3 regions of the Paraburkholderia youngii genome follow, and region 2 is predicted to be linked to each of the others. Evidence: predicted binding sites of a transcription regulator. Region 2 holds the regulator's gene; each other region holds the start of a gene.
The links. Region 2 encodes HrcA, which represses chaperone genes, less so after heat shock. Its sites were predicted from a motif close to TTAGCACTCNNNNNNNNNGAGTGCTAA; they were not measured.
Positions count from the first base shown of each region.

Region 1: the regulator HrcA is predicted to act here: its motif matches at 6,522-6,548, upstream of groES (co-chaperone GroES).
Region 3: the regulator HrcA is predicted to act here: its motif matches at 4,007-4,033, upstream of rpoH (RNA polymerase sigma factor RpoH).

Region 1 is NZ_JAALDK010000001.1:5,759,241-5,768,893, reverse strand. Features, by position in the region: gene G5S42_RS26305 (polysaccharide biosynthesis/export family protein) at 1-547, shown strand, start outside; gene G5S42_RS26300 (polysaccharide biosynthesis tyrosine autokinase) at 597-2,840, shown strand; gene G5S42_RS26295 (hypothetical protein) at 2,945-3,514, opposite strand; gene G5S42_RS26290 (hypothetical protein) at 3,489-4,574, shown strand; gene G5S42_RS26285 (hypothetical protein) at 4,921-5,538, opposite strand; gene G5S42_RS26280 (hypothetical protein) at 5,859-6,248, shown strand; gene groES (co-chaperone GroES) at 6,620-6,910, shown strand; gene groL (chaperonin GroEL) at 6,964-8,604, shown strand; gene cysC (adenylyl-sulfate kinase) at 8,808-9,446, opposite strand; gene G5S42_RS26260 (chondroitin 4-O-sulfotransferase) at 9,473-9,653, opposite strand, start outside.
Region 2 is NZ_JAALDK010000001.1:5,869,332-5,878,984, forward strand. Features, by position in the region: gene grpE (nucleotide exchange factor GrpE) at 290-877, opposite strand; gene G5S42_RS26775 (hypothetical protein) at 1,241-1,402, shown strand; gene hslR (Hsp15 family ribosome-associated heat shock protein) at 1,374-1,781, opposite strand; gene hemH (ferrochelatase) at 1,790-2,860, opposite strand; gene hrcA (heat-inducible transcriptional repressor HrcA) at 3,039-4,058, opposite strand; gene G5S42_RS26795 (NAD kinase) at 4,269-5,171, shown strand; gene recN (DNA repair protein RecN) at 5,235-6,902, shown strand; gene glnE (bifunctional [glutamate--ammonia ligase]-adenylyl-L-tyrosine phosphorylase/[glutamate--ammonia-ligase] adenylyltransferase) at 7,015-9,653, opposite strand, start outside.
Region 3 is NZ_JAALDK010000001.1:6,045,211-6,054,863, reverse strand. Features, by position in the region: gene cydB (cytochrome d ubiquinol oxidase subunit II) at 1-716, opposite strand, end outside; gene G5S42_RS27580 (cytochrome ubiquinol oxidase subunit I) at 751-2,343, opposite strand; gene cydP (cytochrome oxidase putative small subunit CydP) at 2,333-2,593, opposite strand; gene rpoH (RNA polymerase sigma factor RpoH) at 3,010-3,945, opposite strand; gene G5S42_RS27565 (acyloxyacyl hydrolase) at 4,299-4,862, shown strand; gene G5S42_RS27560 (nuclear transport factor 2 family protein) at 4,904-5,287, shown strand; partial or broken gene G5S42_RS27555 (2-isopropylmalate synthase) at 5,477-6,463, opposite strand; gene ybiB (DNA-binding protein YbiB) at 6,841-7,812, opposite strand; gene G5S42_RS27545 (fumarylacetoacetate hydrolase family protein) at 8,035-8,733, shown strand; gene maiA (maleylacetoacetate isomerase) at 8,772-9,416, shown strand; gene ftsY (signal recognition particle-docking protein FtsY) at 9,538-9,653, opposite strand, start outside.

The DNA of each region.
Region 1 (9,653 bases), 110 kb from region 2:
CGACGTCCCGATGTCGCTGACGAACGCGATCGGCCTGGGCGGCGGCTTCACCACGACCGCGGATCGCAGCCGCGTCGATCTGATCCGCAACGGCACGACCTATAGGCTGAACATCGACGACCTCGTCAAACGCGGCCGCAATCCGTCGGAAATCTATCTGCAGCCGGGCGATACCGTGCGCGTGAACGCGCGCGAAGACAGCGGCGTCTACGTGATGGGCGAAGTCAACAAGCCGGCCACGGTGCTGCCGCTGCGCAACGGCTCGCTGACGCTGTCGCAGGCGATCTCGGACGGCGGCAGCTTCGACTCGAACACGGCCTCGGGGCAGCAACTGTTCGTGATCCGCAATTCGACCAGCGAGTCGCCGCAGATCTATCACCTCGATGCGACTTCGCCGGTGGCGATGCTGCTCGCGAACCAGTTCGAGCTGCAGCCGAAGGACATCGTGTACGTCGGCCAGGGCGGTCTCGTTCGCTTCAACCGCGTGCTGAACCTGCTGTTGCCGGCGATCAACGCGGCGGTGACGGGAGTCGTCGTGTCGAAGTAACGCAGGCGTGACGCGATATCTGAACCGGCAGGCCTTGTTGGGTGAAAACATGGCAATCAATTACGAAAATCGCTACGCCGGCGTGTATGAACCGGGGCAGTTGCATCTGTCGGACTACGTGCGCACGATCGTGCGCGGTTGGCGCACGATCCTCATCGTGACGCTGATCGCGCTCGCGCTCGGTAGCGCATACGCGTTCCTCACGCCGCCGGTCTATCGTTCGGACGTGCTGTTTCACGTTCAGGACCGGACGGCGAACGCGGCGAACGTCAATGCGAACGGCCGGGATGCGGCATCGCCGCTTCCCGGCGCGTACGATTCGAAGCCGTCGACCGCGGCGCAGATCGAGCTTTTGAAGTCGCGTCTCGTCACCGAGGAAGCGGTCCGCGCGCTGCACCTCGACATCACGGCGAAGCCGCGTTATCTGCCGGTGATCGGCAGCAGGATCGCGGGACTCGTGAACGGGCACTGGTGGTTCCGGCTGCCGTCGTTCATCAACCTGCGCGGATTCGCGTGGGGCAACGAGAGCATCGCGGTGTCGCGCTTCGACGTGTCGAAGGACCTGTACGGCGAGACCTTCACGCTGGTTGCGGGCGCCGGCAACACCTTCATGCTGCGCGATCCTCACGGCAGCGCGATTCTGTCAGGGCGCGTCGGCGAGACCGTGCAGACCGATACCGCGGTCGGGCCGATCACGCTGCACGTCGACACACTGGTCGGCGCGCCGGGCTCGCGTTTCGAACTGACGCGCGCTTCGACGCTCGGCACGGTGGAGCGTCTGGCGAAGACGATGGTCGTGCAGGAGACGGCCGAGGACTCCGGCGTGATCCGCGTGAGCCTCGAAGGCGCCGACCCGGCGCTGACCGCGGCGATCGTCAACAACGTGGCGCGCCAGTTCGTGCGCCAGGATCTGGCGAGCCGTTCGAGCGAGTCCGATCACACGCTCGCATATCTCGAGCAGCAACTGCCCGCCGCGCGCAAGGCGCTCGACGATGCGGAAGAACGCTACGGCAAGTTCCGCAATACCCATGGCACCGTCGATCTCGGCGAAGAAAGCAAGCTGCTGCTGCAGCAGATCGTCGACAACAAGACGAAGCTGCTCGATCTGCAGCAGCAGCGCGCGGAGCTATTGCAGAAGTTCACGCCGAACCATCCGACGGTCGCCGCGCTCGATGCGCAGATCGCCGCATTGCAGGGCGCGCAGAGCACGATGAACCGCAGCGTCTCGACGATGCCGGACACCGAGCAGACCGCGTTGCGTCTGCAGCGCGACGTGCACGTGAACACCGATCTCTACACGAACCTGCTCAACAGCGTGCAGCGGCTGCGGGTGGCGCAGGCCGGGCAGGTGGGCGGCGTGCGCGTGGTGGATTTCGCCGAAACGCCCGACGATCCGGTGCGGCCGAAGCGCATGCTGGTGATTTTGATGTCGCTCGGCGCCGGCCTCGTGCTCGGCTTGCTGCTGGTGTTCCTGAAGCGCGCGATGCGCGGCGGCGTGGAGCGCCCGGACGAACTCGAGGGGATGCTCGGCGTGCCGGTATTCGCGGTGGTGCCGCGCAGCCAGACGCAATTGCGTCTGCAGGAAAAGGTGTCATTGCGCCAGCGCGGGCAGCATGTGCTCGCGCAGCAGGCGCCTGAGGATCTCGCGGTGGAGGGCGTGCGCAATCTGCGCACGTCGCTGCAGTTGTCGCTCGATCATGCGGCCAACAACGTCGTGATGATCACCGGGTCGCGGCCCGATGCGGGCAAGTCGTTTCTGTCGGTGAATCTGGCGACGCTGGTCGCGTCGGCAAACAAACGCGTGCTGATCATCGACGGTGACATGCGGCGCGGCGACGTGCATTCCCATTTCGGCGTCAGTCATCGGCCGGGACTGTCCGACGTGCTGTGCGGCGGCGATCTCAACGCGATGATCCAGCGCGACGTGCTGCCGGGCCTCGACGTGCTCGCGAAAGGCACGCTCCCCTCGCACCCGGCCGAACTGCTGATGAGCCGACGCTTCGAGGCTATGCTCGAGGTGCTGAAGCCGCAATACGACGTCGTGATCATCGATACGCCGCCGGTGCTCGCCGTGACCGATTCGACGCTGATCGGCAAATACGCGGCGACGTCGCTGCTGGTCGTGCGGCATGGGCGTCAGCCGCTGCACGAGATCATCGAGACCGCCAAACGCCTGCGTAACGGTGGTGTCGGCCTGCGCGGCGTGCTGCTCACCGATGTGCCGCAGGAAGCCGCGTTCCTCGGCTCGGGGTATCAGGGCGGCTATTACGGCTACGACAGCATCGTCGGTTGACACGGCCGCCCGCGCAGCGCGTCTTTTGGGGGGCGCCGCGCGGGCAGGCGTGATTGGCGGCATGCTCGTGCCGCCATCTGGCGAGATCCCTCGCAATCCTTAGCTCAGTGGTGACGCAACAGATCGCGCAATGCGTGCGACTCTTCCGCCGGCGGCTCCACGGTCTGCCACGCCGACGGCGGGATGGTCTGCCACGCCGATTCGTGCGACGCGAGCGAGACGAGGCGCTGCGCGTCCTTGCTGCTCGAATCGATCCGCAACGCTTCGTTGGCGTTGTGCGACGCGCACTCCCAACGTCCGACGTTGCTACAGCCGCGCGCGAGACTCAGCAACGCGTCCCGTTGCTGCTCTAGCGTGCTGACCTGGGCGCGCATGCCGCGCGCGTCGCGATTGTTGGGCTGCGCGGTGATGGCCGCGGCCAGGCGCGCTTTGGTCGCCGACAGATTGCCTCGTTGCAGATAGCCGCGCGCGGCTTTCAGATTGCGCTCGGCGTCGGCGCGCTGCTTGTCGGCCAGCGTGAGCGGGGCGGCCAACGTGTCGGTGTTGCTGCTGTGGTTGGTGTTGATCGACGCGACCGCCGTACCGCGCGGCGTGGGCGCGGCGACGCCCGCGCCCGATTTCGTGGTTGGCGCTGCGGTGGGTGCGGTCGTGACGACGAGTGGAGACGATGGCACGACGGTCGGCGTGGTCGCAACGACTGACGTTGACGGTCGGGCCGGGACGGGTGCAGTCGCCACGACTGGCGGTGACGAATGCGCTACGGCCGGCGCGGACGCGACGACGGTCGGCGCGGTCGCCACGACGGGCGGTGACGAGCGCGTCACGGTGGGCGCGGACGCGACGACGGGTGGTGCTGCGCGAGCTACGGTCGGCGTGGTCGCCACGGCCGGCGGTGCCGAGCGCGCTACGGTTGGCGCGGACGCGACGACGGGCGGTGACGAGCGCGTCGCGGTGGGCGCGGTCGCCACGACGGGCGGCACCGAGCGCGCTACGGTTGGCGCGGTCGCCACGACGGGCGGTGACGAGCGCGTCGCGGTTGGCGCGGTCGCCACGACGGGCGGCACCGAGCGCGCTACGGTCGGCGCGGTCGCCACGACGGGCGGTGACGAGCGCGTCACGGTAGGCGCGGACGCGACGACGGGCGGTGCTGCGCGAGCTACGGTCGGCGTGGTCGCCACGACGGGCGGTGACGAGCGCGTCCCGGTCGGCGTGGTTGCCGCGACAGGCGCCGCCGAGTGCGCTACGGTTGGCGCGGTCGCCACGACGGGCGATGAGGATGGTGCGACGGTCGAGGTGGTGGCCACGACTGGCGGTGACGACCGCGCCAAGGTTGGCGCGGTCGCAACGACAGGCGACGAGGACGGCGCGACGTTCGGCGCGGTCGCCACGACCTGCGGCGCCGATGACGCGACAGGCGCGCTCACGTTCGCCGGTTGCTGCCGCGCGACGACCACGGGACGCGGCGCTTGCGCGACGATCGACGCGGGCGTCGGCGCCGCGGCAACCGACGGCGCCGCATGCCGCACAACGCTCTGCGCAGGGACTTGCCCAGGCGTGTCAGGGTGCACTGTGCCGAAGACCGTCACTGGCGTGTCGACGCTCGCATCGTCGTCGAGAAGAACGAAGCCGATATACACGGCGCCGAGCGTCGCGAGCGCGGCCGCGGTTAGCGCAAGCGGGTGCCGCCGTCGACGTCCGCCCGGCTCGAACGTGGCCTCGTCGAGCAATTCGTAGGGGCTCATCTTCGTTTGCGCGGAGCGCCGCGAGGCACGGTCCGCGGGCAAGCTCGCGGCCGCTGGCAGCGGGTCGAGTTGCGCTCGCGATGTACTCAGCGCCCAGGATCGCGCGGTGCGCTCGCCGGGCTTGTCGTCCGTATCGAACGAATCGATCGGCAGCGCATGGCATGCGGGACACGGCGAAAAGCGGCCCGGCAGCGGCACGCCGCAGTATGCGCAGTGATGGAAAAATGGCTGGTCGGAAGTCGAGTCGCGCGGCATGGCCGTGTCGCTCCACTGGCGCCGAAGGTCGGCGCCATTAAAAAGAATGAATGCGACGACGCTCGCAGGCGGCGTCGGCCGAACTACTGGACGACGTAACCGCGCGCCTGCATGCACGCGCCGTAGGCGGCCCAATAGCGGGTCATCGGAGGCTCGGGCGCGGGCAGCGGCGGCAGCTTCACGTTCGACGCCGCGTTGGCCTGCATCGAAGCGCCCGCTCCATCCGACGCGCCGGCTGCCGCGCTCGCGCCCGGTGTCGCCGCCGATGCGCTCGGCGGTGCATTCGCCGTCGCGGTGGCCGGTGCCCCTGGCGCACTGGCGCCGTTCGCGGCTTCGTTCACGGGCTTCGCCGACGCTGCGCCGCTAGGCGCTTGCGCGCCGGCGAGCGGCGCGCTCGCGGCTTCGGGCGCGCTCGCGTTCCACGGCAGCGGCGTGGCCGAGAAGGAACTGGGGGGAAGCGGGGGTTTCGACGGTATCCCGGTCGACGCACCTTTGGCCGCCGGCGGATGACGCGGCGGAATCTGCGACTCGTGGGCCATGTTGACCCCGGTCACGCGGTTCGCCTCGGCGTAGCACATCGCGTTATCGATGCTGCGCTCGTAAGGGCTCTGACTTCGGATCGGATAGGTGACTGGCCGCCACGCGAACGCGGCAGTGCTCGTCACCAATAGCGTCAGTACGGTATATGTTTTAAATGCCATCGCAGTCACTCCCGCAGCGATGTCTCGCCTTTTTGTGTTTGATTTCGTGTCGTGTTCGAGCTTGTTGTCGATGCCTGGCGCTCGTGCTTCTGTCGCGGCCTGCCGATAGGCCGTGGCGTTGCGGTGCTCGTGCCACGGCTCCCCGGAAGGGCACGTCGCGAATGCCGCTTTAACGAGCGTAGCACCGCGGCTTGGCCGCGCGATGCATCGAATAGCGCGTGAAAACGCCATCGTGCAGTGCAATCAGGACACAATCGGCGAGGCGGCGTTGAAGATCGGGACAATCCCTGGTCGCCACGAAGGATCGTCAGGAGTCGAAGATGAAGAATCCATCGTATCGCTATCGACCGCTTTGCGCTGCGCTTTGTTTGTCGATGCTGTCGCTCGCCGCGCCGCTCGCGAGCGGCGCGAGCGACGCCAACATGAGCGCGGAGACGGCGGGCGAGCGGGCGAGTTTCGCGCAGGCGTTTTGCGGCGTGTCGCCCGAGCGCATCGGTGCCTATAAGGAGCGGCTCCGAAAGGTGCTGACCGGAGCGACCGATTTCGATCAGCACTGGGACGCGGGCTGGCATCGCGCCGACGACACCAATAGCCAGATGAACGCACTACGCGAGCGAGACCCGAAGGAATTCGCCGCGCGTATCAAGGTCGATTGCGAACGGCTCAAGTGGATGGCAGGTAACGCGTTGCGCCCGCCTGCGCAGAAGTGAGTCGAACCATGCTCGATCGGACGGGGGTTTTCCCTGGAAATGGCAGATCCGACGGTATCGAGTACGGTGCGCGGCTGCTGTTTGTCTGCGATAGCGCCCCTTCGCCGTGCGGCTACAAGCCGCAAATCTCGCCGCAAGTATTTGTTTTTGCTCGGGTTCGCAGCTCAGACGCATGATTGCGCCGGCGCGCCGGCACCGCGCCGGTCGTGCAAAACCTCGCCCGCAGCGCCGCTGCTCCCTACTTCTTGAATTTGTCACTACCCGTCCATATAATTAGCACTCGCTGCACGAGAGTGCTAACAACATCTCCGGTTGGCTCGTCCAGCCGGGTTTTCTCAGCGTTCTTCAGTCTCAATCAGAGAGGAGTATGTATGAACCTTCGTCCTTTGCATGATCGCGTGATCGTCAAGCGTCTGGATCAGGAAACCAAGACCGCGTCGGGCATCGTGATCCCCGAAGCCGCAGCAGAAAAGCCGGATCAAGGTGAAATCCTCGCAGTCGGCCCGGGCAAGCGCGACGACAAGGGCGCAGCGATCGCCCTCGACGTGAAGGTCGGCGACCGCGTCCTGTTCGGCAAGTACGCAGGCCAGACCGTCAAGGTCGACGGCAACGAACTGCTGGTGATGCGCGAAGAAGACATCATGGCCGTGGTGCAGAAGTAAGCGCAAAGTCGCTACTTCCCCGGTTATATCCAAAGTATTCAAGGAGTTAGAAGATGGCAGCTAAAGACGTCGTATTCGGTGATTCCGCCCGTGCCAAGATGGTCGAAGGCGTGAACATTCTCGCCAACGCCGTGAAGGTCACGCTGGGTCCGAAGGGCCGCAACGTGGTCCTCGAGCGCAGCTTCGGCGGCCCGACGGTCACCAAGGACGGTGTGTCGGTCGCAAAAGAGATCGAACTGAAAGACAAGCTCCAGAACATGGGCGCGCAAATGGTCAAGGAAGTCGCTTCCAAGACCAGCGACAACGCAGGCGACGGCACGACGACCGCTACGGTTCTCGCGCAATCGATCGTCCGCGAAGGCATGAAGTACGTCGCATCGGGCATGAACCCGATGGACCTGAAGCGCGGCATCGACAAGGCTGTTGCAGCCGCAATCGAAGAACTGCGCAAGATCAGCAAGCCGTGCACGACCAACAAGGAAATCGCCCAGGTTGGCGCGATCTCGGCGAACAGCGATTCGTCGATCGGCGAGCGCATCGCTGAAGCAATGGACAAGGTCGGCAAGGAAGGCGTGATCACCGTCGAAGACGGCAAATCGCTGCAAGACGAGCTGGACGTCGTCGAAGGTATGCAATTCGACCGCGGCTACCTGTCGCCGTACTTCATCAACAACCCGGACAAGCAAGTTGCCGTGCTCGACAACCCGTTCGTGCTGCTGCACGACAAGAAGGTGTCGAACATCCGTGATCTGCTGCCGGTTCTGGAACAAGTCGCGAAGGCTGGCCGTCCGCTGCTGATCATCGCTGAAGACGTCGAAGGCGAAGCGCTCGCAACGCTGGTCGTCAACAACATCCGCGGCATCCTGAAGACCGTTGCTGTGAAGGCACCGGGCTTCGGCGATCGTCGTAAGGCGATGCTGGAAGACATCGCGATCCTGACCGGCGGCCAGGTCATCGCAGAAGAAACCGGCCTCACGCTCGAGAAGGCAACGCTGGCTGAACTGGGCCAGGCGAAGCGTATCGAAGTGGGCAAGGAAAACACCACGATCATCGACGGCGCTGGCGAAGCAGCGAACATCGAAGCTCGCGTCAAGCAAGTGCGCAAGCAAATCGAAGAAGCGACCTCGGACTACGACCGTGAAAAGCTGCAAGAACGCGTTGCCAAGCTGGCAGGCGGCGTTGCAGTGATCAAGGTCGGTGCTGCGACCGAAGTCGAAATGAAGGAAAAGAAGGCACGTGTCGAAGACGCACTGCACGCAACGCGCGCAGCTGTGGAAGAAGGCATCGTCGCTGGCGGCGGCGTCGCGCTGATCCGTGCGCGTACGGCGATCGCTGGCCTGAAGGGTGCTAACGCCGATCAGGACGCAGGTATCAAGATCGTTCTGCGCGCAATGGAAGAGCCGCTGCGCCAGATCGTCACCAACGGTGGCGAAGAAGCGAGCGTCGTCGTGGCAGCGGTTGCTGCTGGCAAGGGCAACTACGGCTACAACGCAGCGACCGGCGAGTACGTCGACCTGGTTGACGCAGGTGTCGTGGACCCGACGAAGGTGACGCGCACGGCGCTGCAAAACGCAGCTTCGGTTGCTGGCCTGCTGCTGACGACCGACGCAGCTGTCTGCGAACTGCCGAAGGAAGAAGCTCCGATGCCTGGCGGCATGCCCGGCGGCATGGGCGGCATGGGCATGGACATGTAATTCCGCTCGGGCCTCGTGGTCCGGCCGCGTGGTTGAACTGCCGCGCGTCTGGATCACGGACGAGGCCCGCTTGGAAGATCATGTGGGGGAGTGCGCCGCGAGGCGTTTCCTCAAACGAAAAAACCCGCTCAGGCGGGTTTTTTCGTTTGGAGCCGGCGTTGATGTGGCGGCCAGCAAGCGCTTCCGGACGCCCTTTGTCCCGATCAGGCGCCCGCGACGTGAGCCGTACGCTGAACCGATCTTCCGAGACACTTTTCGCGCAGGTAGTGGAAAATCTGCGCGACGCTTTGCGCGGGGCTCAGCGTTCCGGTTTCGACGTGCAGGTCAGGATCGAGCGGTGCTTCATAGGGCGCTGATACGCCGGTGAACGAGCTGATCTCGCCAGACCTCGCTTTCGCGTAAAGACCTTTGGGATCGCGGCTTGCGCAGGTGGCGAGCGAGGCGGACACGTAGGTTTCGACGAACTTGTCGGCTCCGATGATCTCGCGCGCCATTGCGCGGTCTTCGCGTAGCGGTGAAATCAGCGCGGTAATCACGATCAAACCCGCATCGTTCATCAACTGGGCGACGTGCGCGACGCGGCGGATGTTTTCGCGCCGGTCGTCGCGCTCGAAGCCCAGGTCGCTCGCCAGACCGTGGCGGATGTTATCGCCGTCGAGCACATAGCAGGCATGACCGAGCGCGATTAGCCGCTCTTCGAGCGCGAACGCCAGTGTCGATTTACCGGCGCCGGACAGGCCGGTCAGCCAGATCGTGGCGGGCGTCTGATCGAATATGCGCATGCGGTCCTGCGCCGCGATCTTGCCGGTGAAGCGTTGCACGAAGATGGGCGGCTCTTTCATGTATAAGTTCTCCTGACTCCTTTGGCTCACTCGCAGTGCCAGCCTTGTCGCCACGTGCCAGCGTTGTGCAGGCGTTCCGTGGAATCCGCGATCGTAACGCAAAAGCCTTCTGGGATGCCGTCTGGCAGCGCAATCGAAAATCCGCTGTTCGAACTCGGATAGCCGGCGCTTGCCACATCGGGCCGCGGCTCGCCGCTGAGGCCGGTT
Region 2 (9,653 bases):
TTGGCCCATCTGGCGGCGGGACGATCCGCTCTCAATTCCTACCTGCACTCAAAATAAGTGCGGCCACATCGTTTTCAAGACCTCTATTGCGATGCGGTCTTTAATTTTTTTCAATCAAGGGGCGGGCTCGTGGATCCTTGCTGCGAACCCGCTCCGCCCGCTTGCACGGCGCCCCCGGCGGGGTTCGCCGGAAGTGCCTGAATCGACTGGATGTTTTGCGGCGCGCGGCGATCCGAAGCGACGAGGCAGACGCCGCCGGCGCGGACGCCCGGGGTGCGCTTCGACGTGCTTACTTCGGCGCGGCGACGGTCACCAGCGCGGGACGCAGCACGCGGTCCGCGATCACGAAGCCCTTTTGCAGCACCGCGACGACGGTGTTCGGCTCCTGGTCGGCCGGCACCATCGAAATGGCCTGATGGCGATGTGGGTCGAACTTTTCGCCGACCGGATTGATCGCCACGACGCGGCCCTTCTCGAGCGCGCCGCTCAACTGGCGCAGCGTGAGCTCGACGCCTTCGCGGACCTTCTGCAGGTCGTCGGACGAATGGGCAACGGCCGCCTCGAGGCTGTCGACCACCGGCAGCAGATGCTCGGCGAAGTTCTCGATCGCAAACTTGTGCGCCTTGGCGACGTCTTCCTGAGCGCGACGGCGCACGTTTTCGGTTTCGGCCTTCGCGCGCAGGAAGTCTTCCTGCAACTCGGCGATCTTCGCCTGAGCGTCGGCCAGCGCCTGCTCGGCGGCAGCCTGGGCGGACTCAGTGGTGGCGCCGGTGTCCTGCTGTTGAGTGCCGGCCTCAGCCGCCTCGGCGGCCTGGCGCGCGGCTTCGTCGGCGGGCGTGGGATTCTGGCTCGTCGGGTTCTCTTGCGTGTTTTCCATGTCGCTGAAAGTCGTTAAAAAGTAAAAGCAAAGACGGAAAAAGCCGTTCCGACACAGTACGATTCGTGCTTTGCAAAATCGCGACAGGTGTCTTCGCGCCGATCCGCCAGACCGGACCCCAGATGGGGTCTGAAATAGCCGTTTCAAGCGGCTCCGAGGTTTTTTCGCACCACCGTCGTGCAGGCGAAATGCGCCGTAACAGGCATTCATGTGGCGCAATCAGATAGGGATTGAGTGCAGCCCGCAACTGACCTATTCTCCAGTCATGGAGCGGCAACGCACGTTAACCCTAATTTGACGTAAGCCTTACCGACACCTGACAGTCGTTCCGATAGCCCGTTTCAGCCCATCGAGAGGAGTACCGTGAAACTGACCGTTGCAATCGGGGTGGTCGCACTGGTACTGATCGCGGGCACCACGACCATCTGCATGTCCGGCGCGGTTAACGACCACACCACCGAGTACGGTGGCGCACACGCCACGGTCGAGCAGTTTTTTAGTTCCCACCCGAAAATCTGTCGATAGTGCGCCGGTCGCGTTTCGTCGGTCGCCCGTGCAGCGCGGCCGCCGGCTCGTGATACACCTTGCGCCGTTCCTGCTCGACCTGCCGCTTCTCCTTGCTCTGCGCGGTTTCAACGTAAAGCGTCTGCGCCACGCTCGCCGGGCCGCGCACGTCGCACACGCCCAGCACCTCGACCTGCCACACGTAGCGCTCGATCTCGATTTCGACCAGATCGCCGACACGCACGTCCTTGGCCGGCTTCACGGCCGCGCCGCCGATGCGCACCCGCCCCTTGTCGACCGCATCCGCGGCCAGCGAACGCGTCTTGAAGAAACGCGCGGCCCACAGCCATTTGTCGATGCGCAGTTTCGCGCCCGGTTCGGTTGAGATGCGGTAGTTCATCTGCGTATTCAAGCTCCTGTCGTGTGCGGCACCGGCACCGCCTGCACCGGCCAGCCCTGCAGATGCTGCGCGACGATTTCGCCGAGCGCGGCAACCCACGGCTGAGACGCGTTCAGACAGGGGATCCGGTGAAACTCCTTGCCACCCGCCTGCAGAAATTCGTCGCGCACTTCCATGCCGATTTCCTCGATCGTTTCGAGGCAGTCGGCGGTGAAACCCGGACAAAACACGTCAGCACGCCGCACGCCTGCCGCGCCCAGTTCCTTCAACGTCGGCGCCGTGTAAGGCTGCAGCCATTCGGCCTTACCAAAGCGCGACTGGAACGTGATGCGGCATTCGACCGGCGTCAATTCGAGCGCCTGCATCAGCAGTGCACCGGTCTGCTGGCATTGCTCGTGATACGGGTCGCCGAGGTCGAGCGTGCGCTTGGGCACGCCGTGGAAACTCAGCACGAGCTTGTCGCCCGCCGCGAAATCAGGGCGGCCGTGCAGATGCCAGTGGTGACGCACCTGCGCGGCGAGCGCCGCGATATATGCCGGGTGATCGGCGTACTGGCGAACCGTGCGGATTTCCGGCTGGTTGCGCATGCGCTTGAGCGCGGAAAAGGCTTCATCGAACGCGGTCGCCGTGGTGGACGCCGAATACTGCGGATACATCGGCATCAGCAGCACGCGCTCGGCGCCGGCGAGCTTCAGCTGGTTCAGCATTGCCGGAATGCCGGGCGTGCCGTAGCGCATCGCGTAGTCGACCAGCACCGTGTAGTCGTTGACTTGCAGCAGATGGCGCAAACCCTCGACCTGCTTTTCGGTGTGCACGCGCAGCGGCGAGCCCTCGGGCATCCATACCGCCGCGTACTTCCTGGCGGAACTGCGGCCGCGAAGCGGCAGGATCAGCAGACGCAGAATCAGCTGCCACAGCAACGCGGGAATTTCGATCACGCGGGGATCGGACAGGAACTGCGCGAGATAGCTGCGCACCGCGCGCGGTGTCGGCGCGTCGGGCGTGCCGAGGTTGATCAGCAACACGGCGACGCGATGCGATGTGGCGTTCTGTGATGGCCGCTCGAGGTCGAAGCGCATAGGCAGCAGAAGTCACCGCTTCACGCGGCGAGTCGATTCAATGGAGATTCATTATAGCGGCGCGGGTTCGGCCGGGCGTCGCCGTACCCTGGCCATTCGGACGATTGGCAGACGCCGCCCGTTCGCGCATCATGGCCGGCACGGGCTGCGATGACGGCGGCGCCGCGGAGCGCGAGGACTACTGCTGGCTGAGCGTCATGGACAACAGCCGCGCGGTGATGTCCACGATCGGAATCACGCGGTTGTAGGCCATGCGGGTCGGTCCGATCACACCGAGCGTGCCGACGATCTTGCCGTTCACCTCGTACGGCGCGGTGACGACGCTCATTTCCTCGATCGGCACCAGCGTCGATTCGCCGCCAATGAAAATTTGCACACCCGCCGCGTGACTCGACACGTCGAGCAACTGAAGGAGGCTGGTCTTCTGGTCGAACACATCGAACAGCTTGCGCAGACGCGCCATGTCCGACGAAAGATCGGCGACTTCGAGCAGATTGCGCTCGCCGGAGATAAGCACAGTCTCGCCGGTATCGGATTCGTCGGTGCTCGCGGTGACGGCCGCGTGCATCAACGAGGTCATGTCGCCGCGCAGCTCGTCGATTTCCTCGCGCAGGCGGCGGCGCACTTCGTCGAACGAGAGGCCCGCGAAGTGCGCGTTGATGTAATTGGAGGCTTCCACCAGCTGCGAAGGCGAAAAGTCGCGCTGGGTGGCGAGGATGCGGTTCTGCACGTCGCCTTCGGGCGTCACGATGATCAGCAGAATGCGCTTGTCGGACAGGCGCATGAATTCGATCTGCTTGAATACGTGGCTGCGGCGCGGTGTGAGCACCACGCCGGCGAACTGCGACAGGTTGGACAGCACGCTCGCCGCCGCGGCGACGATCTTCTGCGGCTCGCCCACCTGCAGCGTGGTTTTGACCGCGCGCATCACCGCTTCTTCGTCGGCGGCGGACTCGACCGTCAACATCGTGTCGACGAACAGACGGTAGCCGCGCGGCGTCGGAATGCGCCCCGCCGACGTGTGCGGACTGATCACGAGCCCCAGATCCTCGAGGTCCGACATCACGTTGCGGATCGTGGCCGGGCTCAGCTCGAGGCCCGAGTAACGTGACAGCGTGCGCGAGCCGACCGGCTGACCTTCAGCGATGTAGCGCTCGATCAGCGTTTTGAGGAGGGTTTGTGCGCGAGGATCTAGCATGACGAAAAATTTTAGCTCAATGGCATCGCAGCCGCGAGCGCCCGCGGCACCCGCTCCCGGCAAATGCGGCGCCGTCAGCGGGCGCGCATGTCATCGGGTCTTCACCATTCTAACGATAATCGCGACATGCGCAGACGCCCCGCGTGCACCAGCCCGCTACCGGGTTGGCCTGCGGTTCTTTTCAGGCCCTACCTATGGTGTAATGCCGGCATGCAAGTGACCAGCCAGTTCAAGACCGTTGCGCTCGTCGGGCGCAGCAATACGCCAGGCATCGGCGAGCCGCTGACCGCGCTCGCCGCGTGCATCGCGAAGCTCGGCCTCGAAGTCGTGTTCGAAGCCGACACCGCCGCCGAGATCGGCGTAACCGACTATCCGGCGCTGCGTCCCGCCGAGATCGGCGCGCGCGCCGACGTCGCCGTGGTGCTCGGCGGCGACGGCACGATGCTCGGCATCGGTCGCCAGCTCGCGCCATATCGCACGCCCTTGATCGGCATTAACCACGGACGGCTCGGCTTCATCACCGACATTCCGATCTCCGACATGCGCGAGATCGTGCCGCAAATGCTGTCCGGCAATTTCGAGCGCGAGGAGCGCCTGCTGCTGGAAGCGCGCATCGTGCGCGACGGCACGTCGATCTATCACGCGCTCGCGTTCAACGACGTGGTGGTCAACCGTAGCGGTTTTTCGGGCATGGCGGAGCTGCGCGTGTCGGTCGACGGCCGCTTCATGTACAACCAGCGCTCGGACGGCCTGATCGTCGCGACGCCGACCGGCTCGACCGCGTACGCGCTGTCGTCGCAGGGGCCGATCCTGCATCCCCAATTGCAGGGCTTCGTGCTCGTGCCGATCGCGCCGCACGCGCTGTCGAACCGGCCGATCGTGCTGCCGGACGACTCGAAGGTCAGCATCCAGATCGTTTCCGGGCGCGAAGTGAACGTCAATTTCGACATGCAGTCGTTCACGTCGCTGGAGCTCGGCGACACGATCGAGGTGCGCCGTTCGCGTCACACGGTGCCAATGCTGCATCCGGTCGGCTACAGCTATTACGCGACGCTGCGCAAGAAGCTGCACTGGCACGAGTACCCGTCGCACGAAGAAGACCCGAGGCCGTAAGCGGCGCTTTCAAGCCCGCGCCGCCGCGGCCGCCACCCGAATCCAAGCTACCCGACGACCTCCATGCTTCGCCACCTCTCGATACGCGACTTCGTCATCGTCGCCGCGCTCGACCTCGAATTCGACAGCGGCTTTACCGTTTTCTCGGGCGAAACCGGCGCCGGCAAATCGATCCTGATCGACGCGCTCGCGCTCGCGCTAGGCGCGCGCGCCGAGGCGAGCGTCGTGCGCACCGGCGAGAGCCGCGCCGATATCACCGCGGAGTTCGAAACGCACGCGCAGGTCGATCAATGGCTCGACGCCCAGGCGCTCGGCGCGGCCGACGACGGCCAGCACGGCGGCACCGTGATGCTGCGGCGGGTGGTCGACGCGAACGGCCGCTCACGCGCGTTCATCAATGGCACGGCCGCGACGCTCGCGCAGCTGCGCGAGGTCGGCGAGATGCTCGTCGATATTCACGGCCAGCATGCGCACCAGTTGCTGATGCGCCCGGACGCGCAGCGCGAGCTGTTCGACACGCACGCGGGCCTGTCCGACCTGGCCGCCGCCGTGACACGCGCGTGGCGCACGTGGCGCGACAAGGCGCAGGCGGTCGAGCACGCGCAAACTCGCGATCGCGAGCTGCAACTCGAACGCGAGCGACTCGCGTGGCAACTCACCGAACTCGATAAGCTCGCGCCGCAGCCGGGCGAATGGGAAGAGGTCAACACCGAGCACCGGCGGCTGTCGCATTCCGCGAATCTGATCGACGGCGTGCAGGGTGCGCTCGGCGCCCTGTCCGAGTCGGACGACGCGATGATCACGCATCTCGGCTCGATCGTGTCGAAGGTGCGCGACCTCGCGGAGATCGACCCGGCGCTGAACGACGTGCTCGCCGCGCTCGAACCCGCCGAGATCCAGTTGCAGGAAGCCGCGTATTCGCTGAGCCACTACGCGCAGAAGCTCGAGCTCGATCCAGAGCGGCTCGCGCAGGTCGAAAAGCGCCTCGACGCGCTGCACTCGGCCGCGCGAAAATTCCGTCTGCAGCCCGAGACGCTGCCGGAAGAACACGAAGCGCGCCGCAAGCAATTGGCCGCGCTCGACGCCGCCGCCGACCTCGACGGCCTGCGCGCCGCCGAGGCGCAAGCGAAGGACGCGTTCGTCGCCGAGGCTAAAAAACTGTCGAAGGCACGCGCCAAAGCGGGCAAGGCGCTCGGCGAGGCGGTCACGACCGGCATGCAGGAACTGTCGATGAAAGGCGGCAGCTTCGAAGTCGCGCTGGTGCCGTTGCCCGAAGGCGGTGCGCATGGGCTCGAGCAGATCGAGTTCCGCGTGGCCGGTCACGCCGGCGTGCCGCTGCGGCCGCTCGCGAAAGTCGCGTCGGGCGGCGAACTCGCGCGTATCAGTCTCGCGCTCGCAGTGATCGCGAGCGCGGCCAGCCCGACACCGACGCTGATCTTCGACGAAGTGGATACGGGCATCGGCGGCGGCGTGGCCGAAGTGGTCGGGCGGCTATTGCATCAACTCGGCGAGGCGCGCCAGGTGTTGTGCGTGACCCATCTGCCGCAGGTCGCGGCGCGCGGCGATCATCATTTCCAGGTCGCCAAGATGAGCAACGGCACCGGCGGCACGCTCAGCAGCGTGACCTCGCTCGACAAGGCGAGCCGCATCGAGGAAGTCGCGCGCATGCTCGGCGGTCTCGAAATCACGGCGACCACGCGCAAGCACGCGAAGGAAATGCTGGCCGCCTGAGATTGCGCCATGCGCAGCTCACCGCACACGGCCTGAGTGGGATTGGCCGGGACGTCACACAGATCCCGGCCGCGCATGATGCGATAGCGCTACGCGAAATGCGTAAGCGCCATTACCCAAACACCCTCTTCCACAACGCCAGCACCGCCTCGCGCTCGGCCGCGACCAGCGCCGGATCGACCCGCGCCTTCTCCATCCCATCGAGCCGCAGCGTGTGCTGCAGCTTGCGATAGCGCCGATAGGCAGCGCCGACCGTCTCGGCTTCCGCTTCGCTCATCAGCCCGAAACGCGACACTTCGCGCAGCAGCGCGATATTGCCGGTATTGCGGATCAGTTCGGGATCGCGCGCCGCATGCAGCAGCACCCAGTACTGCACGGTAAACTCGATATCGACCATGCCGCCGCGGTCGTGCTTCAGGTCGAATAGCGCCGGCGTCTGGTTCGGGTGACCCGCTTCGACACGCGCGCGCATCTCGACAATCTCTTTCGCGAGCGGCGGCGCTTCGCGCGGTGTCGTCAGCACCTGTTCGCGGATCGCCTCGAACTTCGCGCCGATCTCCCGATCGCCCGCACAGTAGCGGGCCCGCGTCAGCGCCTGATGCTCCCACACCCACGCGGTATTCGCCGCGTCGCCTTCGCGCAGCTGGTAGCGGCGGAACGCGTCGAGATCGGTGACGAGCAGGCCCGACTCGCCGTTGGGCCGCAGCCGCAGATCGATGTCGAACAAGGTGCCGGCGCCGGTCGCGGTGGTCAGCCATGTGATTAGGCGCCGCGTGAAGGTGGCGTAGACGTCGGCCGCGGCATCGTCGGGATCGTCATACAGGAAGATCAGGTCGAGGTCCGACGCGTAGCCGAGCTCCTTGCCGCCGAGCTTGCCGTAGGCGATCACCGCGAAGCGCGGCACGTCGCGGTGACGTTTGGGCAATTGATTCCACACGGCTTCGATCGTCACGTCGAGCACCGCGTCGGCGAGCTCGGACAGTCGGTCGCTGACGTGCTCGACGGACAGCTTGCCGGCAAGATCGATCAGCAGAATGCGGAACACCTCGGCATGATGCGCGTGGCGCAGCAGATCCATCTGCTGCTCGACGCCGTCGGCGGCGGCGAGCCGCAAACGCAACGTACGCTTGAATTCGGGCCAGTCGAACGGGCTGTTGATCGCCTCGCCGTCGAGCAGTTCGTCGAGCAGTTGCGGATGGCGGATCAGATAGCCGGCCGCCCAGCGCGAGCCGCCCAGCACCGACAGCACCTGATGCAGCGCCTGCGGATACTCGGTCAAGAGCGCCAGATACGCGCCGCGCCGGCTCACCGCTTCGAGCAGATCGAACAGGCGCGCGACCGTATCGCCGCGCCGGCCGGCCGGCTCCAGCGTGCGCGCGGCTTCGAGCGCGCGCTGCGCGACGATGTCGAAGCGCTGCCGGCTGCGCTCGTTCAGGCCCGTGTAGCGCGACGAGCGCCACACCGCCTGCAGCCGCGCGAGCAACTCGCCGGGTTCGGCCACACCGAGTTCGATGAGGCGCGCGCGCAGCGCGTCGTCAGCGCTATCGTCGGCGAGCGCACTGCTCCACACCCACGCGGCCGCGCCGTCCTCGGGCGCGCCGCAGCCGTCGCGGCCGCCCACCTTGTCGGCGAAAATCTGGTCGAACTGCTGTTCGACGAACTCGCGATGCGCGTCGAGCTTAGTCATCAATTCCGGGTAGTCGTCGCAGCCCATCGCGCGCGCGAGCGCCGCGCGGTCTTCGGCATCGACGGGCATCGCATGAGTCTGCGCGTCGTTGCGGTATTGCAGACGATGTTCGAGCTCGCGCAGAAAGCGATACGCCTGCGACAGCTTCAGGCACACCGACGGGTCCATCAACCCATGCGTGGCCGCATGGCGCAGCACGGCGAGCGTCGGCCGCACGCGAAAGCCGGCGTCCTGGCCGCCGCGGATCAGCTGGAACACCTGCGCGCTAAACTCGATTTCACGGATGCCGCCTCGGCCGAGCTTGATGTCGTCGGCCTTGTCGGGGCGCATCGACGCGCGGCGCTGCGCCTCCTGGCGGATCTGCAGATGCAGCGCGCGGATCGCGCTGATCACGCCGAAATCCAGATAGCGTCGATAGACGAACGGCGTGACGATCGCATCGAGCTGCTTCTGCAGCCGCTGCGCCGCGGCGCTTGCGCCCTCAGACACGAGCCGGCCCTTGATCCACGCGTAGCGCTCCCACTCGCGGCCCTGCACGTAGAAATACTCTTCGAGCATGCCGAGGCTGCACACGAGCGGGCCCGAATCGCCGTTCGGCCGCAGACGCATATCGACACGAAACACGTAGCCGTCGGCGGTGACTTCCGCGAGCGCGCCGATCAGCCGCTTGCCGAGCCGCGTGAAGAACTCCTGGGTCGCGAGCGGCGAGCGCTGGCCGCCGGTGGTCTCGCCATCGTCCTCGTAGACGAAGATCAGATCGATATCCGACGACACGTTCAGCTCGCGCCCGCCGAGCTTGCCCATGCCGACCACGCCGAGCGTGAGCCGCTCGCCCTGCTGGTCGCGCGGCTCGCCATATAGCGCTTCCAGCTCGGCGCTCAACACCGTCAGCGCGCGCTGGATCGTCGTTTCCGCGAGATCGGTCATCGCGCCGGTGACTTCGGCGATATCGGCTTCGCCGGCCAGGTCGCGCTCCATCACCGCGCAGAATACTTCGGTGCGCAACTGGCGCAGCGCGCGTTTCAGCGCATCTTCGTTGACCGGCGCACCGGCGGGGCCAGCCG
Region 3 (9,653 bases), 180 kb from region 2:
ACCGCGTCGAGCGGCGGCATGTCGACGATCTGATAGCCGCCGATCATCGTCGAGACGAGCGCGCCCGCGATGAGAAACAGCACCACCGCGCACAGCGCCGCGAGCCGCAGCGCCTTCGACGCGCGCTCGTGAACCTCGCCATCGGTCTTCCACTTGACGAACGCCGCGCCGTGCGCGGCCAGCATCGACACGCTGACGAGACCCGTCAGCAGCGCGAACGGATTGAGCAGGCCGAAGAAACTGCCGTGATAGGTGACGCGCAGATCGGTATCGAACGAGAACGGCACGCCTTGCAGCAGATTGCCGAACGCGATGCCGAACACCAGCGCCGGTACGAAGCCGCCGATGAAGAGACCCCAGTCCCACGCGTTGCGCCAGCGCGGATCCTCGCGCTTGCCGCGATAGTCGAAGCCAACCGGACGGAAGAACAGCGCGAACAGCACCAGCAGCATCGCGAAGTAGAAGCCCGAGAACGATGCCGCGTAGGCGAGCGGCCACGCCGCGAACATCGCGCCGCCCGCGGTCACGAACCAGACCTGGTTGCCTTCCCACGTCGCGCCGACCGTGTTCACGACGATGCGGCGCTCGGAGTCCGTCCTGGCGATGAACGGCAGCAGGATCGCCGCGCCCATGTCGAAGCCGTCGGTGAGCGCGAAGCCGATCAGCAGTACACCTATCAATACCCACCAGATCAGTCTGAGAGCTGCGTAGTCCATATGGCTTATTCCTCTGAAGCGGTGTGGCGGCGCGTCACGCGGCCGTGTTCGACAGCGGCTGAGTCACCTGCTGGTCGTTCTCGTGGTGATAGCGGCCGGTATGCAGCGACGAAGGGCCGAGCCGTGCGTACTTGAGCATCAGCATGATCTCGATGACGAACAGCCCCGTGTAGAACAGCACGAAGCCGCCGATGCTCAGATACAGATCGCGCGGCGTCAGTGTCGATGCGGCCAGGTTGGTCGGCAGAATGCCCGCGATGCTCCACGGCTGGCGGCCCATTTCGGCGACGATCCAGCCGAGCTCGGCGGCGAGCCACGGCAGCGGAATCGCGATGACCGCCCAACGCAGGAACCAGCGACGCTTTTCGAGCAGCAGCGTGCGCTGCGCGCAGAACCAGAACGCGAGCACGAAGGTCGCGAGGAACAGCAGGCCGAGGCCGACCATCATGCGGAACGAGAAGAACAGCGGCAGCACTGGCGGAATCGTGCTTTTTGCCGCGGCCGCGATCTGGTCTGGCGTCGCATCGGTGACGTTCGGCGCGAACCGCTTGAGCAGCAGGCCGTAGCCGAGATCGTCCTTGTACTTGTCGAACGCGGCGTGCGCTTCGTCGCTCGAGTCGCCGCCTTTCAACTTCTGCAGCGCCGAGTAGGCGAGCATGCCGTTCTTGATGCGCCCCTCGTTTTCGACGATCAGGTCGCGCAGGCCGACCACGGGTTCGCTCAGCGAGCGGGTCGCGATGATGCCGAGCGCATACGGCACGCGGATCGCGTAGTCGGTGCGCTGCTCCTTTTGATTGGGAATACCGAAGACCGTGAACGGCGCCGGCGCGGGCGCGGTCTCCCATTCGGATTCGATTGCGGCGAGCTTGACCTGCTGGACTTCACCGGTGCGATAGCCGGATTCGTCGCCGAGCACGATTACGCACAGCGCCGACGCGAGGCCGAAACCGGCGGCGATCGCGAACGAGCGCAGCGCGAACTCGGTGTCGCGGCGCTTCAACAGATACCACGACGACACCCCGAGCACGAACAACGCCGCGGTCACGTAACCGGCCGACACCGTGTGCACGAACTTCACCTGTGCGACCGGGTTGAAGATCACCGAGCCGATGTTGTCGAGCTCCATGCGCATCGTCTGGTAGTTGAACGTCGCGCCGACCGGATTGTTCATCCAGCCGTTGGCGATCAGAATCCACAGCGCCGACAGGTTCGATCCGAGCGCGACACAGAACGTGACGATCAGATGCTGCACTTTTGACAATCTGTTCCAGCCGAAGAAGAACAGACCGACGAACGTCGATTCGAGGAAGAACGCCATCAGTCCTTCGACGGCGAGCGGCACGCCGAAAATGTCGCCGACGTAATGGGAGTAATAGGCCCAGTTGGTGCCGAACTGAAATTCGAGCGTGAGGCCGGTCGCGACGCCCATTGCGAAGTTGATGCCGAACAGCTTGCCCCAGAACTGCGTCATGTCCTTGTAGATCTGCTTGCCGGTCATCACGTAGACCGACTCCATGATGACGAGCAACCAGGCGAGGCCGAGCGTGAGCGGCACGAACAGAAAGTGATAAAGCGCCGTGATGGCGAACTGGAGCCGCGACAGTTCTACGACTTCGCTAACGGGCATGTTGATCACCTCCGGACGGATGCGGGGCGGGCACCGACAGCAGCGCCTGCGCGACCTGCCGAGGCGGCAGCATCATGTGCTCCGCCTGCGGATGATTGAAGAATGCGAATTTGAGCGCCATCAGTAGGGCGAACTTGATGACGAGGATGATGGCGATATCGCGCGCCAGGGTTGGACCGCGCACCCACCTGGTGAACCCGCCGCGCAAGCGCGACCGGACAGTGCTGCTGCGATTGAGGGCTAGGGTCATGATCGGTCGAAAGACGACTTCACGCCGGAGAGTCCGGCCGGATCCAGACCGCCCTTGCCGTCGGGCAGTCTGGCGAATGCATGCCGACTGTAGGAGGGAGAACCTCGCGCGCTCAAGGTTAGCCATGCGGCATCACGTCGTGAAACTTGCCGCGTCTGTGCAGTATTGCTACCGGACTCGCGATACGTCAAGAAAGGCTTACCGGGCTCGACAGGCCGGCTTGGGGACAGGCCTACGCGAATGCGCTGCGGCCGGGAGACGCACGAATGGACGAAAGGAATGAAAAAGCCCCGCCGTCTTGCGAGGGCGGGGCTTGAGCGCGATGGTCGCTAAATAGTACGCGACCGGTTACCGTGTGTCGCTTTTACCCAAGTCGTGGGCAGGACACAATTGACGCGCGCATGGCTTCGACGCTTTTACGCGTATTCGGTCAGTGCGCCGCGCATCTTCTTCATCGCGCTGGCTTCGATCTGGCGGATACGTTCGGCCGACACGCCGAACTCGTCGGCCAGCTCGTGCAACGTGGAGCCGCCCGAGCCGTCGTCGGCCACCTTCAGCCAGCGCGCTTCGATGATGCGGCGGCTGCGCGGATCGAGCGCGTCGAGCGCGCTTGCGATGCCGTCGCTTTGTAGCCGGTCGCGCTGACGCGAAGCCAGCACGGCGGTCGGCTCGCTATGCGAGTCGGCCAGATACGCGATCGGCGCGTACGACTCTTCACCGTCTTCGACCTGACCTTCGAGCGCGATATCGCCGCCCGACAGACGCGTTTCCATCTCCGCGACCTCTTCGCGCTTCACGTTCAGTTCCTTGGCGAGACCTTCGATCTCGTCCGGCGTGAACGCGCCGAGGCCCTGCTTGTGGCTGCGCAGGTTGAAGAACAGCTTGCGCTGCGCCTTCGTGGTGGCGACCTTCACCATGCGCCAGTTGCGCAGGATGTATTCGTGGATCTCGGCCTTGATCCAGTGCATTGCGTACGACACGAGGCGCACGTTCTGCTCGGGATCGAAGCGCTTGACCGCTTTCATCAGGCCGATGTTGCCTTCCTGGATCAGATCGGCGTGCGGCAGCCCGTAACCGAGGTAGTTACGCGCGATGGACACGACGAGTCGCAGGTGCGACAGCACGAGGCGGCGTGCGGCCTCCAGATTGTCGTGTTCGCGCAATTCGGTGGCGAACTGGCGTTCTTCCGCCGGCGTCAGCATCGGGATCCGGTTGACCGCCTGGATGTAGGCGTCGATGTTGCCCAGTTGACCGGACAGCAGCGAGGAATGCGAGAGCGCCAGTGCACCTGCCGAAGCGGCCTTAGCCGACGACGGGCTCAAAGTACTCGGAAGGGTCATTGCATGGCTCACGTGTGAAGCTCCTTTGGAATCAGACAATTGCGTACTCAGTAAACGACTCCAGCGATGGATGTTAGCACTCAGATCTGCCGAGTGCTAATACTTAGATGTCGCAGGGGTATCCAAGTTCCGGAAAATCCTATGGAGTCTTGATTTCTGATAGTCATCATACGCTCTATTTGCACTGTGCGTTGAGCCTGTACAAATTACCGTTCGAGGCGGCTGCCGCCTCATGATCGACTGACATCGTTCTGTTCTAAAGTGAATAATTGCTGTTTGGGCGCATAACCTGGAAGATACTTGCCCCTAAATCGTGCGTGGAACAAAGGGGGCGCTCGCTTAATAGTCACCAGAATGGGGGCTGAATGAACAACAAGAATCTTGTGGTCCGTGGACTTACTCTAAAAAGTGCGTTGGCCATTCTGCTGCTGGGTGCGGCGGGCGCGTCCCGGGCTGACCAGTTCGGCGTGCTGGTGGCCGCTGGTGTCGGTGATCGTCACGTCAAGAGGCTCGATCTCGGCGTGGTCTGGGACCCGAACCTCACCTGGTGGCAGATCGGCGACTGGCATTTCGCGCTGATCGGCGAGGCGCACGTCGCGTGGTGGCACACCAATGAAGGAAACGTTCACGACGACATCGGCGAGATCGGTGTGACGCCGGTGATCCGCTTCGTCAAGTCGTCGGGTTTGGTGCGGCCATTCATCGAGGTGGGTGCCGGCGTCGGGGTGCTGACCAGCCCGCGCATTTCTTCCGACTTCACGTTGGGCACCGCGTTCCAATTCTCCGAGATGGCGGGCGTCGGGCTGCAGTTCGGCGCTCATCGGCAGTATGTCGCCGGCTACCGCTTCCAGCATGTTTCCAATGGCGGTATCAAAGAGCCGAATCCTGGTATAAATTTCAGCCAGCTATATTTGCAATATCACTTCTGACCGTGGCCCCTTGCGGCTCGCGGTGTTCGAGGGGCTCTGCAATGGCGGCAAAGATGATCGAAGCGATTCGCGGGCTCGAGCGAGAGCGATTTCGCGCGATGGTCGACGGCGATGGGCAGTCGCTCGACACGCTGCTCGCTGACAACGTGAGCTACGTTCATACGAACGGCAAGCGCGAGACGAAGCGACAGTTCATCGACGGGATCACCGCGGGGCGCCGTCGTTATCGGCAAATCGAGGTGCAGTCGCAAGACGTCCTGCCGGCCGGGCGCGAGACCTACGTGGTCACGGGCCGCGCGCTGATCGAGATGGAAGCGAACAACGGCGCGCTGTTGTTCCCGATTGCCTACACCGCGATTCACACACACGAAGACGGCCAGTGGCGGCTGATCGCATGGCAGGCGACACGTTGCGCGCTGGAGTGAGATTTTCATCGCGGGCGCGCCTCGTGAGCGCGCCCGTCCCGGCAGCCGAATGCGGGGTGCGCGCTCCGCCGCCGCAAGCTCAAGTCGGATTTACGCGGTTGCGCAATCCTCAGCTTTATCGCGGCTGTTTGCGCCGTATTCATCGCGCTCGGCATCCGCGTCGCGCGCCGCGCGTGAGCCGCGCATCGCCACTTCTCCCGCATACGGATGCCGCGCGGCCACTGGAAGCCGCGTGCAGCGCTCCGCCACGCGCCGGATCGTCGCGAGATCCGAAAAATCCAGACCGCTGTCGATAGCCATCGCGTCGAGGTTCATCGCGAGCGTGACGAGGTCGACGTTGCCGGTGCGCTCGCCATTGCCGAACAGACAGCCTTCGATGCGATCGGCGCCCGCCAGCAGCGCGAGCTGCGCCGCGGCCACGGCGGTGCCGCGATCGTTGTGCGGATGCACCGACAGCACGATGCTGTCGCGGTAGCCGAGGTTGCGGTGCATCCATTCGATCTGGTCGGCGAATACGTTCGGCGTGGCCGCTTCGACGCTCGCCGGCAGGTTGACGATCATCTTGTGATTGCGCGTCGGCCGCCACGTTTGCGCGACCGCGTCGCATACCTCGCGCGCGAACGGCAGCTCGGTCGTGTTGAAGGTCTCGGGCGAGTACTGGAAGGTCCAGTGCGTTCCCGGCCGCGCCTGCGCATGTTCCTTGATGACGCGCGTGCCTTCGACTGCGAGCGCCTTGATCTCGTGCTTCGATTGCTGGAACACGATGCGCCGGAACGACGGGCAGATCGCGTTATACAGATGCACGATCGCGCGCGGCGCGCCTTCGAGCGCTTCGAACGTGCGTGCGATCAGCTCCGCGCGCGACGGTACGAAGACTTCGATCGTGACGTCGTCGGGAATGCGCCGCTCGTCGATCAGCTTGCGCACGAAGTCGAAATCGGTCTGCGAGGCCGACGGAAAGCCCACTTCGATTTCCCTGAAACCGATCGCGACCAGCATCTCGAAGTACTCGAGCTTTTGCGCGGCGTTCATCGGTTCGATCAGCGCCTGGTTGCCGTCGCGCAGGTCGGTGCTCATCCAGACGGGCGCGGCGTCGATCGTGCGACTCGGCCATTTGCGGCCGGTCAGCCGCACGGCGGGAAAGGGGCGGTACTTTTCAGCGGGATTGCGCAACATGGTGAGGTGCCTCATTCGTGGTGTCGTCGGCGGAGGGTGGGACGTCGAGCGGTTGGCCGACTGTCACGCATGCACGATGCGGATGCCCGAGGCAACGTGCACTTGATCCTCTCGCTTCGCCCGCGCGGTAAACGGACGAATGCAAACGACGACAGGTTGTGGAGAACTACGACGGGGGTGAAGCGAGACTGCGGGAACTACCGGGAGGACCGCCGACGGCAACCGGAGCTGCCAGCGCGCGGCGCTACGCGTGACTTACGCCAGGCGTAGCGATAGGGGCCGCGCTAGGCGGCCGGAGATAATTCGGAGGGTGTTCGGGAGGGAACGCATGGGGCCAAATGTATGACGGCGTGCACTGGCCTGTCAAGCCGCGACCGTCAGGCCGCCGTCTTCGCGATATCGACGATCAGCTCGACCTGCCGTTCGATCGCGCCCGGCACCGGTGCTTCGCCGCGCAGCACGGCGTCGATCCAGGCGGCCGTGGTCGCCGCGTCGCGCGCTTCGGGCAGCTCGACTTCGGGCGCATCGGGCGAAGAGCGCTCGTGCGGCAGCCGCGTCTCGCAGATGCCGTCATGCAGCCAGTCGACTTGCACCTGGCGGCGCGTATCGGCGACCGCCTCGCCTTCGGTGCCGCGCGCGAGCAGTGCACCGCCGACGGCCGCATCGGGATGCGTGATGAACAGCTGCGTGAGACTGTCGCGATACGGCGGATGCGTGTAATTCACGAGCCGCAGCCCCGCGGGCGCGAATGGCTGCAGCAGCTTCACGAGCGTATGCGTCGAGTTGCGCACGCCCATGCGCCGGCGCAGCGCGAGCAGGCGCGCGAGCTTGGGCGCGAGTACGTCGATCGACGCGAACGCGACGCGACGCTCGGCGAGACCCGCTTCGATCTGCGCGTGCGACTGCGCAGGGACGATGCGCAGATGCGTGAAAATTTCCGCGCTCGTCACGCGACCCGGATCTTCGGTGACGCCGTGCACGAGCACCGGCACGCCTTCGCGCGCGAGCAGCAGCGCGAGCAGCGGCACGAGGTTCGGCTGCTTGCGCGCGCCGTTGTACGACGGAATCGAAACGGGCCGAAACGCGCCGTGGGGCAGCCGCACCGGCTCGAACGACGTATGCGCGGCGGCCAGCATCGCGGCGAGTTCGTCAGCGGTTTCGCCTTTCACGCGATACGCGAGCAGCACCGCGCCGAGCTCGAGATCGTCGACGCGGCCGTCGAGCATTGCGGTGTAGAGCGCGCGGGTGTCGTCCGCGGTCAGCGCGCGGGCGCCGTTCGGACCGCGGCCGATTTCCTTGATGAAGCGGGCGCAGGGGAAGGGAGAAGTCGTATTGGTCGAGTCGGTCATCGTACGCAAGAGGCGGGTGGCGTGCCGCGCTTGGGCGTCGGCTACGGCATTCGGGAAGCTATTCGGTGTGAGTATCGCATCTATGGCGAGCGGGCGAACAGCGGCGAAGCGGGCGCGCGGTGACGCGCGACGGCCCGCCTGACATGCACCCGCGCCGTGCCGCGCGTTACACTCGATGTTTCTCGCCGCCTCGGCGGCGCCCATCGAAAAACGGAGAACGGGATGAGTTACGTGTTTGCACCCGCACCGCAGGTCGCGGTGCCGGTCGTGGGGTCGAGCGAGCAGTTCGCGGTGCGCCGCATCTACTGCGTGGGGCGCAACTACGAAGCGCATGCGCGCGAAATGGGCCACGACCCGGACCGCGAACCGCCGTTCTTCTTCTCGAAGCCGGCCGATGCGGTCGTCTACGTCGCGCCGGGCACCACCGGCGAATTCCCATATCCGTCGCAGACAAAGAACGTCCATTTCGAAATGGAAATGGTCGCGGCGATCGGCGAGGGCGGCAAAGACATCCCCGTCGAGCGCGCGCTCGACCACGTCTACGGCTACGCGCTCGGTCTCGACATGACGCGCCGCGACCTGCAAGGCGAAGCGAAGAAAATGGGTCGTCCGTGGGACACCGCCAAGGGCTTCGATCACTCGGCGCCGCTCGGCCCGATCCATCCGGCTTCGGCAGTTGGTCACATCGGCAAGGGCGCGATCTGGCTGTCGGTGAACGGCGAGGACAAGCAGCGCGCGGACGTGTCGCAGCTGATCTGGTCGGTGGCGGAGACGATCGCGTATCTGTCGACGTTGTTCGAACTGCAGCCCGGCGACCTGATTTTCACCGGCACGCCGGAAGGCGTCGGCGCGGTCGTGAAGGGTGACCTGATGAAGGGCGGCGTGGACGGACTCGGCGAATTCAGCGTACGCGTCGTTTGAGACGGCTTGCGGGCAGGTAGGTGGAGGAGGCAGACAACATGAAGCTCTACAGCTATTTTCGTAGCTCGGCGTCGTATCGCGTGCGCATCGCGCTGAACGTGAAGAACCTGACGTACGACTACGTGCCCGTGCACCTGGTGCGCGAAGGCGGCGAGCAACTAAAGCCCGAGTATCGCAAGATCAACGCGGACTGCATCGTGCCGACGCTCGCCGACGGCAATCATTTGCTGCCGCAGTCGCTCGCGATCATCGAGTATCTCGAGGAGACGCATCCGGAGCCGCCGCTGCTGCCGAAGGCGCCGCTCGATCGCGCCTATGTGCGCTCGGTGGCGCTGCAGGTCGCGTGCGAGATTCATCCGCTGAACAATCTGCGCGTGCTGCGCTATCTAAAGCACACGCTGCGAGTCGACGACGACGCGAAGGACGCGTGGTACCGGCACTGGATCGACGCGGGCTTCGCGACGCTGGAAGCGCATCTCGCCGGCGACGCGCGCACCGGCAAACTGTGTTTCGGCGACACACCGACACTTGCCGACGCGTGCCTGATTCCGCAGGTTTTCAACGCACAGCGCTTCAAGGTCGACACCGCAAAGTTTCCGACGATCCAGCGCATCTACGACCACGCGATGCAACTCGATGCGTTCGCCCGCGCTGCCCCGGGCGCACAGCCGGACGCGGAGTGATCGCGGGATCGCTTGAAGCGTTGACGGCGGCTCGAAACGAAGAAGGGCACCCCGCGGAGTGCCCTTTTCCTTTTTGCGCGCAGCGAGCGGCGAGCGCCGCGGCGGTCAAGCGATTGCGGGATCAGCCGCCCAGCAGCGCGTCCGAAAACTCCTCCGCGCTGAACGGCTGCAGGTCCTCGACCCTTTCGCCGACGCCGATGAAGTACACCGGAATCGGCCGCTGCCGCGCGATCGCCG